3 regions of the Pseudarthrobacter sp. NIBRBAC000502771 genome follow, and region 3 is predicted to be linked to each of the others. Evidence: riboswitches for the same ligand, from Rfam matches in the RefSeq annotation. Region 3 holds a riboswitch; each other region holds the start of a gene.
The links. Region 3 has a riboswitch for cyclic di-AMP ahead of NIBR502771_RS16540 (NlpC/P60 family protein). Riboswitches for the same ligand answer to the same signal wherever they lie in the genome.
Positions count from the first base shown of each region.

Region 1: another riboswitch for cyclic di-AMP. It lies ahead of NIBR502771_RS04775 (NlpC/P60 family protein); the one in region 3 lies ahead of NIBR502771_RS16540 (NlpC/P60 family protein).
Region 2: another riboswitch for cyclic di-AMP. It lies ahead of NIBR502771_RS01410 (hypothetical protein); the one in region 3 lies ahead of NIBR502771_RS16540 (NlpC/P60 family protein).

Region 1 is NZ_CP041187.1:993,102-998,231, reverse strand. It holds gene NIBR502771_RS04785 (cation-translocating P-type ATPase) at 1-953, shown strand, start outside; gene lspA (signal peptidase II) at 950-1,459, shown strand; cyclic di-AMP (ydaO/yuaA leader) riboswitch at 1,718-1,913, shown strand; gene NIBR502771_RS04775 (NlpC/P60 family protein) at 1,917-2,687, shown strand; gene NIBR502771_RS04770 (hypothetical protein) at 2,921-3,391, shown strand; gene NIBR502771_RS04765 (copper resistance CopC family protein) at 3,465-4,091, opposite strand; gene NIBR502771_RS04760 (hypothetical protein) at 4,172-4,765, opposite strand; gene NIBR502771_RS04755 (thioredoxin domain-containing protein) at 4,844-5,130, opposite strand, start outside.
Region 2 is NZ_CP041187.1:321,481-326,610, reverse strand. It holds gene NIBR502771_RS01425 (phosphatase PAP2 family protein) at 1-243, shown strand, start outside; gene upp (uracil phosphoribosyltransferase) at 256-891, shown strand; gene NIBR502771_RS01415 (VOC family protein) at 994-1,398, shown strand; gene NIBR502771_RS01410 (hypothetical protein) at 1,574-2,299, opposite strand; cyclic di-AMP (ydaO/yuaA leader) riboswitch at 2,305-2,468, opposite strand; gene NIBR502771_RS01405 (glycosyltransferase family 39 protein) at 2,668-4,821, opposite strand; gene NIBR502771_RS01400 (glycosyltransferase family 39 protein) at 4,828-5,130, opposite strand, start outside.
Region 3 is NZ_CP041187.1:3,543,286-3,548,415, reverse strand. It holds gene NIBR502771_RS16560 (F510_1955 family glycosylhydrolase) at 1-29, opposite strand, end outside; gene NIBR502771_RS16555 (DUF305 domain-containing protein) at 145-789, opposite strand; gene NIBR502771_RS16550 (hypothetical protein) at 938-1,414, opposite strand; gene NIBR502771_RS16545 (heavy-metal-associated domain-containing protein) at 1,673-1,987, opposite strand; cyclic di-AMP (ydaO/yuaA leader) riboswitch at 2,230-2,426, shown strand; gene NIBR502771_RS16540 (NlpC/P60 family protein) at 2,430-3,203, shown strand; partial or broken gene NIBR502771_RS21280 (hypothetical protein) at 3,279-3,497, opposite strand; cyclic di-AMP (ydaO/yuaA leader) riboswitch at 3,669-3,864, shown strand; gene NIBR502771_RS21020 (M23 family metallopeptidase) at 4,287-4,649, shown strand; gene NIBR502771_RS16530 (cation-translocating P-type ATPase) at 5,071-5,130, opposite strand, start outside.

The DNA of each region.
Region 1 (5,130 bases), 1.9 Mb from region 3:
CCATCGCCCTGGATAAGACCGGAACACTCACCCGTAACAAGCCAGCGGTGATCGATGTCGCCGCTACCGGCACGGCCACACGGGAACAGGTCCTGGCCCTCGCCGCCGGACTGGAAGCCCGCAGCGAACACCCGCTCGCCCGTGCCATCCTCGCAGCCACCACCGAACGCGCGGCTGTTACCGACGTTGACACCGTCCCCGGCGCCGGCCTCGAGGGTCGGTTTGACGGCAGGGTCGTTCGTCTCGGCCGCCCCGGGTGGATCAACGCCGGGCCCCTCACCCCCGACGTCGAGCGGATGCAGCACGCCGGCGCGACGGCCGTCCTGATCGAGGATGGCGGCCAGGTCATCGGCGCCGTCGCCGTACGGGACGAACTGAGGCCCGAGGCCCGGGAAGTCATCGCCAGACTCAGCGCCTCCGGCTACAAAACCGCCATGCTCACCGGTGACAACCTCATCACCGCCACAGCCCTGGCCCAGGAAGCGGGCATCACAGAGGTTCACGCGGACCTCCGCCCCGAGGATAAGGCCGAGATCATCCGCACGCTCAAAGGCCGCGCCCCCACCGCCATGGTCGGCGACGGCGTCAACGACGCCCCAGCCCTCGCGACCGCCGACACCGGCATCGCCATGGGCGCCATGGGCACGGACGTCGCGATTGAAACAGCAGACATCGCCCTGATGGGAGAGGACCTGAACCACCTGCCCCAGGTCCTCACTCACGCCCGCCGGACCCGGAGCATCATGCTCCAGAACGTTGGCTTGTCCCTGCTGCTGATCGCTGTGCTGATCCCGCTGGCACTGTTCGGACTGCTCGGCCTGGCCGCCGTGGTCCTCATCCACGAACTGGCCGAAATAGCCGTGATCGCCAACGGAGTCCGCGCCGGACGGATCAGCCGCAAGACCACACTTCGTGCGCCCGAACCCGCCCCCACGCTGGAACCGGCAGCGTGAGCGCCCAAACCATAGGGCGTCAGGACTCACCCGCCGCCACAGCGCGACGGTCCAGGGCGGTGGTGCTGCTTGGCGCCGCCGTCCTGGCGGCGGCCGACCTGGCCCTCAAGGCGCTGGCAGAGGCCATACTCTCCAACGGCACGGCGACTGACCTCGGCCCCATCAACATCAAGCTGCTCTATAACCGCGGCGTCGCCTTCAGCTTCGGGGCTGATCTGTCCCCGTGGGTTGTTATCACCGTCACCGGCGTGATCATCGCTGCCCTACTCTGGTACGCCGTAACCTCCGCCCCTTCCATGACCGGCCTCACCCGGGCCGGGGCCGCGGCGCTGCTCGGAGGAGCCGTCGGAAACTTCGTTGACAGGCTCGACGGACAGGGAGTTGTCGATTACTTCCACAGCGGCTGGTTCCCCACCTTCAACCTTGCCGACGTGTTCGTCACCGCCGGGGCGGCGCTCCTGGTCCTGGGCAACGTCATCACCCGACCGCCCCGGACCGGCCACTAGTCCTTCAGCCGGGCCTTCGCCTCCAGGCGGCGGTGGCCAGGTCGCGCCAGCTCCGACAAGGTCTTTACTCTGGAGTGCACGGGCGGAAAGGGAACCTCGGACGGCACCCCAAGGGGTCGAGTCCGAGCACTGGCTGCAGCGCTGATTGGGGGGCTGCCTGAGACCCGCAGCAGCCGTGCGCACGTTATGCAAATGTGACAATAGCCCAGGTTCTCCGGTACGGTCGGAGGCGTGCCGGTCTCAGAATGCGGCACTCCTGAGCAGATTGCCTAACTCTGCCGCTGCCTTGGGATCCGTTCGCAAAATTCGTCCGGCAGAGACGGGGAACCCAAACGTGGCCCGCTTAGTGCAGGCCTTGGGGTGAAGCCGCGCCTCCAGCATTGCGCTGGAACAGCGGCCGGGTGTCTCCCATCCGAATCCGACAGCTAACCTCGCAGGCAGTGGGAGAGGCCCTTTCATGTCGATTCGCCGTGCTCACGGCCGCCACCGCGCGGCCCCTGTCCAGACCAGTGCCCTTGCGGTCCTGTCCAAATCCGTTGCCGAGAACGCCGGTGGCGTAGGCCGCCAGGCAGCGGTCATCGCAGCAGCCTCCGGCCTGATCCTGACCAGCGGGATCGCCGCGCAGGCAGCAGAGGCCCCGGCCCAGCGCGAGGCCGAGCCGGCCTCAAATGTTGAGCTCGCCAGCCAGGTACAGGCCCCGCTCAGTGCAGATGCGTCAATCCAGATCTCCTTTGAGCGTCCTGCCGTGAAGACGACCCCGGCACCGGTCGTCGAAGCGCCTAAACCCGTCCCCGCAGAGACCCCCCGCGCTGCCGTGCCCGCCGCGGGTGCGACCGCTGCTGCGGCTCCGGCCAAGGCCCAGGTCACTGTCACGCCGGCCGCCGCGCCCGTGGCCGCTCCGGCAGGCGGAGTCAACGCCACCATGCTTTCCTCGGCCTACGCCCAAATCGGCATGATTCAGGACTGCACACGCCTGGTGGAAAACGCGCTTAACGCTGCCGGGATCCCCGTCGGAGACCTCGGCCCCATGCAGTTCATGAACTACGGCACCGTCGTCAGCGATCCCCAGCCCGGCGACATGGTCATGCAGCCCGGTCACGTCGGGATCTATGTCGGCAACGGCCAGGTCCTCAGCTCCGGGCTGAACGGGAAGAACGAAACCGCCGTGCACCCCCTGACCTGGATGACGTCCAAGGGAGCTGTGACGTTCGTCCGCGCAGGAGCCTAAGAACCAACTGAAAGGCCGGTGGTTTCGGTGCCTTGGGGGCTCCGAAACCGCCGGCCTTCAGTGTGCCGGTGGGGAAGCGGCAGCTTCCGCTGGCCTCATCGGTTCCCGCCCTTTTCGATCCAGCGCATGCTGTATCGTCAGGGAAGGCAATCCGCTGCCGCAGCATCGTCTAGGCATGAGGCCCGCGACGTGCGCCGGAGAGCCCATTTGAAGAGGAAGTTTAGGATTCGACCATGCCAGATGAAACGATGAGCGACAGTACCCGGTCGGACGCGAACCGGGGAGGTATGCCCCTCGCTGCCAAGCGGCTTGTGCTCCTGGGTGGCCTGGGTATCCCCGTCGGATTGGTGGCCGGGCCGTATCTGCTGGGGCTGCAGCTCCTGGCAGTCGCCGGGGTCGTGGCGATAGCCGTCGCCTTGTCTTACCGGCAGGGCAGCGCATGGTTTTCCGGATGGTCATGGGTGACAGCTTGTGCGGGCCTGGCGTGGACGGGGGCCACCGTCGCCTACTGGCTGACTATTATCGCGGCCGCCGACGCGTCAGCACCGGCACCGCCGGTATCCTCCGTGTTGTTCTCCGTGGGTGTGACAGCATGCCTGGTGATGGCCGGGGCCGTTTTGGCTGCTGCGGTCTGCAGGTACCGGGACCGCAGGCGGTCGGCGAGGGCCGAGCATCAGCGGCCAGGCACCATTTCCACGTCCTAAAGGAGATGCCGGCCCCGGATGGCACTCTTGTGAAGAGGCGGCCGGGGCCGGCATCTGGAGAACTCCTTGCGGGTCAGTTTCCCCCGGTACCGGTCGGCTCCCGGCGACGCCGGGCAAGGTAAAGGATGCCGCCCAGGATGGCGAGGATGACTGCGCCGATGCCTACGACGAGCAAAGCGTTGCTGTCATCCGGGCGCGGAGCCATCGGAACGGTGGTTGCCGCCGCGCTCTGGGTTGCCGACGGCGCGGCCGAGGGCGGCACCGATGCTGTTGTGGCCGGCGCCGCCGCCGGTGTTTCTGCCCCGGGGTCCTGGACCGTGAAAGAGTACTTTCCCTCGATGGGGTGGCCGTCTGAGGAAACCGTCCGCCACAGCACGGTGTAGGGACCGTTGCTTCCCGGGGCGACCTTTGTCGAGATGGTCGGTCCCGTCACGGTGACTTGGCCGTCGCTGAGGGTCTTTCCCGTTGAGTCAGTCACGGTGATGACACTGAGGTTCAAGCTCTGTGAGTCCGTGGGCGGCTCCGACAAGGTCAAAGACACGCTGGCAGGGGCGGCTGTCACTGTCGCGTCCCGCTCGGGGGACGTGGACTGAAGAGCGTCGTGGGCGTGCGCTGGTCCCGCCCCGATGGCTGCGAGCAGCAGCGCGCCGGCGAGAGCCAGGCCTGCCCGGGAGCGAGTGGTTATTTTACGTGTTGTCATGGGGTCGTCGATTCTGTTCATATCCGGTTGCCGGGCACGCCTCTTCGTACCGGGCCGCCCTGCCGCCGGCGGCGAAGGGCTTATGATCTGCAGAATCTAAGTGGTGGTCCGCGGACAACGACCTGGACGGGGGTTCTGCAGCCCCTGTCCACGGATCGCCCCGGACGCGGGGGGTGGCGGAAGTCCGCCGGAAGGACGGCGGGAACGAGGGCGCCGCACAACGGGCGCAGCCACGCGGCAAGCGCCCAAAGGGCAGCCTCGCCGCGGGCAATGAGGACTGCTGTACCCAGCGTCGCGGCGAGGTGGACGAACGTCATGTAAGTGCCCGGGTCGGCCACCAAGTGCTGATGGGACGCGGCACCTTCAAGGTTCAGCAAGGACGGCCCGTGGTGGGCAGGGCCGGGGCGGCCCGCCGCGGGCGTTGAAAGCGTTGAAAACCCCAGGTGCAGGGCGAGTTGGGATCCGCAGAGGTAGAAGGAAAGCCGCGGTGCCGTCAGTTTCGCCCCCGCGACCAAGACCGCGGAGAGTCCTACGACAGCGGCAAGCGCCGCCATGATCGGCAGCGCTGGAAGCTGCCCGCCGGCGGCCAGGTGTGCCCCGGCCGCCAGCAGGAGCACCACCAAGGCGACGGCGCCGGCCCGGGGCAGTCGCAGGGGTATGCGCTGAGCGATCACCTGGGAACTCCTTCCGGGCAAAGTCCTGCTCATGGCCTTGATCGGCAGCGGGTCCGCAGGGCCCGCTGCCGATGCCGGTTACTTGACGGCGTCCTCGAGTTTTTGGCGGAATTCGCCTTCGCTGTTCAGGACCAGTTTTTCGCCGTTGAGGAAGAACGTCGGGGTCCCGGTCACGCCGAGGGCCTTGCCGTCGGCGATGTCTTTGCGGATCCGCTCCTTGGTCTCCTCGGCGGCCATCGCGGCGTCGTACTGGGCCATGTCCAGGCCGAGCTCTTCGGCGAAGGTCCGGAACAGTGCGTTCTGGAAGTCCTGCTTCTCGCCCCACTGCGGCTGGGTTTCGAACATCTTGGCCGCCATCTGTTCGT
Region 2 (5,130 bases), 1.3 Mb from region 3:
TTCCTTGGCCACCACTGGCTGACCGATGTCATGGCCGGGTGGCTGCTCGGCCTGACGTGGGTGGGCGTGGTCATTCTGGCGCACAGGTTGTTCCACCTGGTCCGCAGGCGGGAGCACGCCGGTGCGGCGCCGTCGTTCGACCGTCCAATCGTCCGCGACGTGGTGGCCGAGGAAGCGCACCTTGGGGGCGACGGCGGCAGTGAGCACGCCCACGGAGGCCACAACAAGGACACCGCCGGATGATAGTTTTGGGGGATGCGTACTCTCGTTGTTGACCACCCCCTGGTCGCCCACAAGCTCACCGTCCTGCGGGACAAGAACACGCCGTCGCCTGTCTTCCGGCAGCTGACGGAAGAGCTGGTGACGCTGCTGGCCTACGAAGCCACGCGGGAGGTCCGCACCGAGCCCGTCACCATCGAAACGCCTGTCAGCACCACCATCGGTACGGCGTTCACCAAGCCCACACCGCTGGTGGTCCCCATCCTCCGGGCGGGCCTGGGCATGCTGGAGGGCATGACCAAACTGGTCCCCACCGCCGAGGTGGGCTTCCTGGGCATGGCCCGGGACGAGGAAACGCTGGACATCATCACCTACGCCGAGCGCCTCCCCGAGGACCTGACCGGCCGCCAGGTGTTCGTCCTGGACCCCATGCTGGCCACCGGCGGCACCCTGCGCGAGGCCATCAAGTTCCTGTTCAAGCGGGGCGCTTCGGACGTCACCTGCATCTGCCTGCTGGCGGCTCCGGAGGGCCTGGCCAAGCTGGAGGAGGAACTGGGCGACGCAAACGTGCACATCGTCCTGGCCTCCATCGATGAGAAGCTCAACGAGAAGTCCTACATCGTTCCCGGGCTGGGCGATGCCGGCGACCGCCTCTACGGCATCGCCGGGTAGCCACCTGCCTCCGGACGGGACCTGTCGGGGAGGGACTTCTTAGACGGCTTTCTTTTTGCGCTGGGCCTTTTCGGACCGGTGCCCCGCCGCTAGCCTGTGCGGATGGACTGGAAACTCGAACTTGTCTTTGTCCCTGTCTCCGACGTTGACCGCGCCAAGGACTTCTACGTCAACAAGGTGGGCTTCAACGCCGACTACGATGAGCGGCCCTCGGACGACCTCCGTTTCGTGCAGCTGACGCCGCCAGGTTCGGCCTGCTCCATCTGCATTGGCGAGGGGCTGACGGACGCACCTCCCGGCACCGGGTCAAACCTGCAACTGGTGGTCAGCGACATCACCGCGGCGCATGACTTCCTGAAAACCAACGGTGTGGACGTCAGTGACGTGGACGTCCAGGACTGGGGACACTTCGTGTACTTCGCCGATCCGGACGGCAACAAGTGGTCTGTCCAGTGCATACCGTGGCGGAACGCGGGGGCAGGCGCGGCGCCAAGCTCTGCACCTTAAACCAGTGAGGGCCGCATCCCCGGGGATGCGGCCCTCACTGCGCGGTAGTTCCCTGCCGGGCCCCACTCCAGGGCGAACGACGGCGGGGCCAGGGACGCGTCGTCGGGCGGCCGTCAATGCTGGAAAGGCTCAGCTGAAGGTGCCGCTTCGTCGCGCCGCGGCAGGGAAATGGTGCCTAGTACCAGTTGTGCGCCAGGTGGAAGTTCAGTGCACCGCAGGGGGACTGGTAGCTCTTCTTGATGTAATCCAGGCCCCAGTTGATCTGGGTGCGGTAGTTGGTGAGGTAGTCCGCACCTGAGCTGGCCATCTTCTCGGCGGGGAGGGACTGGACGATTCCGTACGCCCCGCTGCTGGGATTGGTAGCTGTGGTGGTCCAGTCGGATTCCTTGGTCCACAGGGTCTGCAGGCACTGCATCTGGTCAGGTCCCCAGCCGAATGTGGCCAGCTGGCCGGCGGCGTATGCCTGGGCTCCGGCGGGATCGTTGACTGCGACGGCGGGTGCAGGCTCGGGTGCAGGCTCGGGGGCCGGTGCGGGTGCCGGGGCAGGGGCCGGTGCGGGTGCCGGGGCAGGGGCCGGTGCGGGAGCCGCGGGCGCTGCTGCCGGAGCCGGTTCAGCCGCCTGCGGTGCAACGCTGATGGCTGCGGGAGCGGGGCTCTCCACCGGGTTGGAGCGGATTTCGCTCTTCTCGATGCTCATTTGGGCGTCGGCTGCTGCCGTGTTTGACTGGGTGGACGACGCCGGGGTCATGCTGCTGGTGGCCTGTCCGGCCGCGCCTACCCCCACCAGTACCGCGCACGATGCCGCAAGGACGGCGGCGCGCTGGCCCAGGGTGGTCTTCTTGGCCTGCGGTTTGGCCCTGTGTTTAGCCTGCAGGCATGATTCTGCCGTGTTTTTGGACATGATTGATCGCCTCTCACACCTGCGGAGTTAGCTGTCGGGTTCGGATGAGGGCATCCGGCCGTACGGAATGAAAATCACGTACTGGCTTAACCCCAAGGGCAGTCATTGCCCGGGACGGTGGGTCCCCCGCCTCTGCCGTTGCTCAATCGGAATCCGGGGAAGCGGCAGAGCTTGGCGTCAACCCGGGATATGCGGCCCGAACGGAAACCGCACCCAATCGACGGTACAGGAAGATTAAGCAGAAGTCACATTTAGGTAACGGAAGTCGCGGATTCCGCGCGTCGGTTTGCGGCCGCACGCGCTGAGGACCGGCTAAACGGAAGCAGTCCAGCCCGCCGGGGACTTCCGGTCCGGGCCGGACTGCCTCGCTACTGGCCTGCCAGGGCGTACACCGTGGTGCCACCGATGCTCTGCGACTGGAAGTTGGCGGCCACCCACTCAGCGATCTGCGTTGCTGCATCCGAGCCGCTGGTGGAGCGCATGGTCCCGCCCGCGATGAAGAAATGGATCTTTCCCTGGGACACCAGCTCCTGGAACTGCGCCAGCGTGGGGGAGGGATCGGTGCCGTTGAAGCCGCCCACCGCCATGACTGGAAGTTCGGTTGCCAGCTGGTAACCGGCGGCGTTGTTCGAACCCACCACGGCCGCGGCCCAGGTGTAGCTTGAGGCCCCCGCCCGGAGCGCGGTGACCAGCCCGGCCGACGGCGTGGGGGCACCCAAGAGGCCGCCCATCCCTCCGCTGCGGCCTCCGGCAAACCCTGTGCCGCCTTGGGTACCTGGCTGCCGGAAGCCCTGTCCCTGCGTGCCTTGTCCTCGAGTGCCTTGTCCCTGCGTGCCTTGGGCTGTGCTGCCTGTGCCACTGGGGCCGAATCCGTTCCCGTTGCCCCCAGTGCCGCCGGGGGCTCCGCCCGGGCCCGTACCGAACCCTGACGTGGGGCCTGCGCTGACGATTGCCCCGCTGTGCGCCGCCGATGCCGTGGAGACGGAGTAGGCCAGCGGCCCGGCGAGCGACGCAGCAACGGCCAGCACCGCCGTCGTCCGCTGGAGGGAGCGGCGGCCCAGGAACCGGTTGAGGCCCACTCCGGCGGAAGCGGCCAGCCCTGCCGCCAGCACCAGCCAGCGCAGCCACGGACCGTAGGCCGAGGTGGTGCCCAGCAGGGAGAACGCCGTCAGGGCTGCCGCTGCCACCGCCGCCGCGAGCGGGATTGCAGCGGCCAGCTGCTGCCTGTGCTGCCACAGGAGAACAGCGCCCAGGCCGGTAAGTGCCGCAATGCCCGGCGCCAGCGCCACCGCGTAGTAGGGGTGGATGATGCCGGCCATGAAGCTGAACACCAGGCCCGTCACCAGGACCCACGAGCCCCAGGCCACCACCGACGCACGCACCGGATCCGTCCGCGGCGCCCGTCGGCCCACCCACAGCAGGCCCGCCGCGAGGATCAGGGCGGAGGGCAGCAGCCACGCTATTTGGCCTCCGAACTCGCTGTTGAACATCCGGAACAGGCCGGGGACGCCCCAACCGTTGCCCCCGCCCACGCTGCCCGTTTCGTCGCCCGTCAGCCGCCCCAATCCGTTGTAGCCAAGGGTGAGTTCCAGGATGGAGTTGTCCTGCGACCCGCCAATGTAGGGCCGCATGCTGGCAGGTGTCAGCTCGACACCCGCGAGCCACCAGCCGGCGGAAACCACCATCGCCGCCCCTGCCGCGGCGAGCCGCAGGAGGCGCCGGCGCAGCCTGCCCGGCCCCGCAACCATGTAGGCCAGGGCGAACCCGGGAACCACCAGCAGGACCTGAAGTTGCTTGGCCAGGAAGCCGAAGCCCAGGAACACGCCGGCCAGCAGGAGCCAGCGCGGCCGGTCCTCCTGGATTGCACGGAGGATCCCATACCCGGCGGCAGTCATGAGCAGCACCAGCAGGGCGTCAGGGTTGTTGAACCGGAACATCAGCGTGGCAACCGGCGTGAGGGCGAGGACGGCAGCGCCCAGCAAGCCGGCCCGGTGGGCGACGGTGTCGTCACCCGTGGCCTGCACCGCGGCACGGCGCACCGCAAGGTGGAGCAGCCAGGCGGCCCCGACCCCCATCAGCGCTTGCGGGACCAGGATGCTCCACGGGTTCAATCCGAAGATCCGGACGGACAGTCCCATGATCCACAACGAGGCCGGCGGCTTGTCCACCGTGATGGAGTTGGCAGCGTCCGAGGAACCGAAGAACCAGGCAGTCCAGTCCTGCGATCCCGCCTGGGCCGCGGCGGAATAGAACGCGTTCGCCCAGCCTGATGCGCCGAGGTTCCACAGGTACAACACGGCCGTTCCGGCCAGTACTGCCGCCAGTTCCAGATGCCGCCGGAGGGCCTGGGGATTCCGCGGAGGCCGGACGGACTTTGTCCCGCTGTCCCCGGCGGACGTTGTTCCCCCGTCGTCGGCAGCCCGGGCCCTTACGGCCCGGGGTCCGGTTGCACGTGCCCCGGAGGGACGCCCAACGCCGGTCGCGGTGCTTGAGAACGGCGGGGTCGGGTAGTGACTGGCCATGGCGTGCTACTCCGCCAGGCGGTAGACGGTGGAGTTGCCCACGGTCTGCGCCTGGAAGTTCGCCTGTACCCAGGCGGCCACCTCGGAGTTGCCGCCGCGGCCGCCCATGCCGCCTCCGCCCATGCCGCCACCCTGGATGTAGTACCCGATCTCGCCCTTGGACACCATGTCCTGAAACTCGGCGAGCGTGGGGTACGGATCCCCGCCGTTCCAGCCGCCCAGCGCGATGACGTTGGTGTTGGTGGCCAGTTCCAGGCTGGCTGCCTGGCTGGCGCCCGAGACGATGGCGGACCATTTGGTGGTGGTGGA
Region 3 (5,130 bases):
CGGCGATGGCGAAAAAAGTGCAGGGGCACGGGAAACTCCAGAGGATGGACCGGCCAACCGGGCGGACCAGGGTAACCGGGAAGGGTGACAGGGGAGGTGCCGGCCCCCCAGGGGGAAGAGAGCCGGCACCCGTTCAGGCGCTGGCTACAGGGTGGCCAGCAGGTCCTTCATTTCCTGGATCTCGGCTTCCTGGGCGTTGACGATGTCCTTGCTGAGCTGGACCGCATCGGTGTTCTTGCCGTCGGTAGTTTCTGCCCTGGCCATCGTGACGGCGCCTTCGTGGTGGGCGATCATCTGGGTCAGGAACACTTTGGCCGCCTCAACGCCCTGCGCGGCCTCGAGCTTGGCCATGTCGTCTCCGCCCATCATTCCGGGCATGGCGTGGTTCGATGCCATGTCAGTCGCTGCGGCGGTGGGCTGGCCCCAGCTCTGAAGCCAGCCGGTCATCTTTTCGATTTCCGGTCCCTGGGCGGCTTTGACTTTGGTGGCCAGGTCGGTCACTGCGGCAGGGATACCCTGCTTCTTGAGCATCATGTCGCTCATGGTGACGGCCTGGGCGTGGTGGGGAATCATCATCTGCGCGAACATCGTGTCCGCGTCGTTGAAGGCAGCCGCAGCCGCAGCTGAGCTTGCGGGGGCCGCGGTGGATGACATCATCCCGGAACTGCCGTGGTCCATGCCTGGCATGCTGCTTCCGTTCGAGCTCCCCGTTCCGGAGCCGGCCGAGCATCCGGCGAGGGCGATGGCTGCGGCGATGGCGGCAGCCGAAATGGTCAGGGTCTTCTTCATGAAAATCAGGGTCCTCAAAGTATCAGCGGGGGGATCCGCCTGGAAGGGGGAGCATGCAGCGGCAAACCCTAAGGGGTCTGGTGTGTTTGCTGCAGGCCATCTGGCTGGACGATGGCACCGGTTGAAGGCACCGGCGCGGTGGAGTGATTTACGTCCGGCTGATACAGAGGTCGCCGGGGGAGGGGCTGCCCGGTGAGTAGGAATAGATGCTGCCGAGTAAAGCGGCGGCACCAAAATCGGGCAGATCATAGGGCGCTGTTCCCGGCAGTGGAGCTGAGAGAGTCGTATGTCCCGGGGCAAGGACACAAGCGGCGTCACCGGCAGACATCTCGGTGCACGACCCCGCCGGGTCACAGGACGACGAGGAGAAGGAACCCGCAGCCGCCGGATCATATGAAGCCACGCCTATGGACGTCCCCATGGCGTGGACGTGGCTGGCCGCCATGGCCTGCAGCTGCGTCGTCCCCCCTGGTCCTGCCATTGACATGGTGGGGCCCGGGGGCATGTCGTGGGCACCGCCCATAACGTGCATGCCGAAGATGCCGGCAATGACGGCCAGGGCCGCGGTCAGGAACCCTCCCCTCAGGAGGAAGGCCGTGAAAAGGCGACGATGCGCTGGAGTCACGACTCTTCCTCCTTTCCGTAGAGTTCTCTCACAACAAGGGTAAACCGGCAGGATGTTCCTGCCGGCCGGCTCCTTCTAGTTCAACGCGCGGGCCTGCATGTCCGTCTGCCGCTCCCGCTCAGCGACGTCGGCACCGGGATGGGCGGCTTTTCAGGTCGCCCGGGGGCACCTGCGGGTGGTGACGTTGCGGAAATGGCCCTCCTCGCCGGGAGGCACAATGCCCCGGCGCGAGCAGAAGGTGCCGGGGACATGCAGATTCTAGATGCCGGCGAAGGTGTACCCGGCCGCAGTCACAGCCTCCCGCATCACTGCCGCGTCGACCGTACCTTGCACCCGCAGGCGGGAGCGGCCGCCGGGGACGAGGTCAACGGAGGCAGATTCCACCCCATCAACGGCAGAGACAGCCTTCTCGACCGTCTGCACGCAGTGCCCGCAGGTCAAGCCGTCCACAGCGAATTCAACGGTAGTGGCACCGGCGGCTGCGGTGGGGGAAGGGGCGGCTTCGGTCGAGCAGCAGCTGCACCCCGATGCCGCGGCAAGCGGCAGCTGGGAACGGTTTTCGGTTCCACACATGTCAGTTTCCATTCCTTGACGAAGGACTAATGGGCGCTGGGATTGAACGGCTGTGAGAGCCGGGCGCAGGGGCCGGCCGGGACATACCACTTCACTGACAACAGCAGAAACTATACCGGGTGGGGGTATCAGGAAGAAAGTAAACGACCTGTGATCTGCATCTTATGTTATTCAAATGTGACAAGTGATGCGTGCGTGAAGTACGGTCGAAGCCGTGCCGGTTTCTCCGAATGCGGCACTCCCGAGCAGACTTGCCTAACTCTGCCGCTGCCCGGGATCCGTTCGCAACTTTCGTCCGGCAGAGACGGGGAAACCAACACTGGCCTGCTGTGGGCAGGCCTTGGGGTGAAGCCGTGCCTGGTTCCTTTGGTACCAGCCTCGGCCGGGTGTCTCCCATCCGAATCCGACAGCTAACCCCGCAGGCAGTGGGAGAGGCCCTTTCATGCCCATGCGCAAAGCTCACGGCCGTCACCGCGCGGTCCCTGTCCAGACCGGCACGCTTGCGGTGCTGTCCAAATCGGTCGCCGGAAACGCCGGTGCCGCCGGCCGGCAGGCGGCCGTTATCGCCGCGGCGTCCGGCCTTGTCCTGACCAGCGGCATTGCCGCCCAGGCAGCCGATGCCCCGGCCCAGCGTGAGGCGGAGCCGGTTCAGGCGATGGAAGTCGCCAGCCAGGTCCAGGCTCCGCTCAGTGCGGATGCAACGGTCCAGATTTCCTTCGAGCGTCCCGCGGTGGAGACCACCCCGGCTCCGGTCGTGGAAGCACCCAAGCCGGTCGCCGTCGAGGCGCCCAAGGCGTCCGCCGCACCCGCGGTGGCTGCAACGGCTGCGCCCGTGAAGGCGCAGGTGACGGTTGCCCCTGCTGCCGCCACTCCTGTAGCCGCGCCCGCGGCCAGCGGTATCAACGCCATCATGGTTTCCTCCGCCTACGCCCAAATCGGCATGATCCAGGACTGCACCCGGCTGGTCGAAAACGCACTCAACGCTGCCGGCATCCCTGTCGGGGACCTGGGCCCGATGCAGTTCATGAACTACGGCACCGTGGTCACCGACCCGCAGCCTGGTGACATGGTCATGCAGCCCGGCCACGTGGGAATCTACGTCGGCAACGGCCAGGTCCTCAGCTCGGGTCTGAACGGGAAGAACGAAACCGCCGTACACCCGCTGACCTGGATGACGTCCAAGGGCAGCGTCACGTTCGTCCGCGCCGGTAAGTAAGCCACTGAAGGCCGGTGATGCACTGCCTTGGGGGCTGTGCATCACCGGCCTTCAGCATCCCTGCCGCAATCGGGACTACACCCTCATTGCGGGCCGCCCGAAGCGGCGCAGCCGCAACGAGTTGGAAACCACCAAGACCTGGCTGGCGGCCATCGCGGCGCCTGCGATCACCGGGTTCAGCAGGCCCAGCGCGGCGACCGGGATGACCACGGCGTTGTAGAAGACCGCCCAGAACCGGTTGGTGTTAAGGGGGCGCCAGCGTCCGGGGGGACAGTCAATCGGTTGGGCGACCTGGCCAGATCACTCCCCCATCATCGCCGGATCCCCCGATCGCGATGTACGCCGCCACTATTGGGCAATGCGCAGCTGCTTGGGTCAAGCAGCCGCGAGTGGAATGAATAACGGATTTGTAACTTATGCGAACGATTCGCTACTCTAGAGAGGCATACCCCTGGCGGGTATGTGTTGACCGCTACGCCAAACCCCGCCGGCGGTCAATAACTATGAGCTTCTCAAGGCGGGGGCGGAGGATCCACTTACGGCGCCGGAGCGCGTCTTGGGGTGAAGCTACCTGGCGGCTGCGTTACCGCGCGTCCTCCAGCAGCCGGACAGTCCACTCGTCCGAATCCGACAGCTAACTTCGCCGGCGCCGAGAGGACCACAATCTTGTCTGCCCAGCCCAGACACGGCCGTCGCCGTGCCCTTCCTGCTACCAGGACACGCCGCCCCCTTTTGCGTGACGCTGCCATTCTGCTGCGCAGCCATCAGTGGGGCGTTACAGCTGCCGTCACGGGAATGATCGCCCTCACGGCCCTTTCGGCCGCGCAGGCCGACCCGGGTGGCCGAGCCGGAGCTCCGGACCGGGCCGCCGCGTCCGCAGTTCCTGCCGTTGAGGCTGCAGTTACCGCAGTGCCAACCGCCTCCCTGACCTTTGACAGCCCCGCGGTAACCTCCCAGCCGGCTCCTAAACCTGCGTCGCCCGTGGAGGCTGCCGGAACGGTTGCAGCATCGACTCCAGTAGCACCGGCGGCTGCGCTGGCCCCCACTGCACAGTCCCGCGGCCTGAGGGCACCACTGGCCGCCATGAACGTGAGCTCCCCCTTCGGATTCCGTGTCAGCCCCATCACCGGAGCTGCCGGCGAACTGCACATCGGCATCGACCTGACAGGAGCATGCTCGACCCCGGTGTTCGCTGCAGGCCCAGGGAAAGTCGTTGAGGCAGGCTGGAGCCCCTATGGCAGTGGCAACCGGATCGTTGTGGATCATGGCAACGGGATGAAGACCACTTACAACCACTTGGCCAGCATCGGTGTTTCGATTGGGCAACCAGTAACGCAGGGCCAACAGATTGCCGGCGTTGGTACGACCGGGGCGTCAACTGGTTGCCATCTGCATTTCGAAGTCCTGATTAACGGTGCGACCGTAAATCCCTCGGCCTACATATAAGGAGAGACCGGTTTCCGGCTTCAAGTCCGTCAGCTGTTCATGGTTGCGGAAACGTAGAGTGGCGCCGACAGGAAGCTTCCGATGACCGGACCTCCTCCGGCGCTTCAGCCGTACCGGTCCCGCGCCTGCCTCAGTGGATCCTCTCCTACCTTCTTCTGCCAGCCTGGAGGCCCAGAAACATGACGTCCGTTTTAACTGGACAGGTCGTCATGGCCACAGGCATTACCGGGGCACACGGCCGCAGCTCGACCCCGTCGTGTCCGTCCACGAACTTGCGTTCTGCCCCATGACCCGGATGACCCCAAAGGCGCCGCGACGTTTGTCCGCGCCGGTGAATAAACTGCTGAAGGCCGGTGATGCACTGCCTTTGGGGGTTGTGTATCACCGGCCTTCACCATCCCTGCCGCAGGCGGAAGGGGATTCACCTCATCGCGGCCCGTCCGAAGCGGCGCAATCGCAGCGAGTTGGTCACCACCAGGAC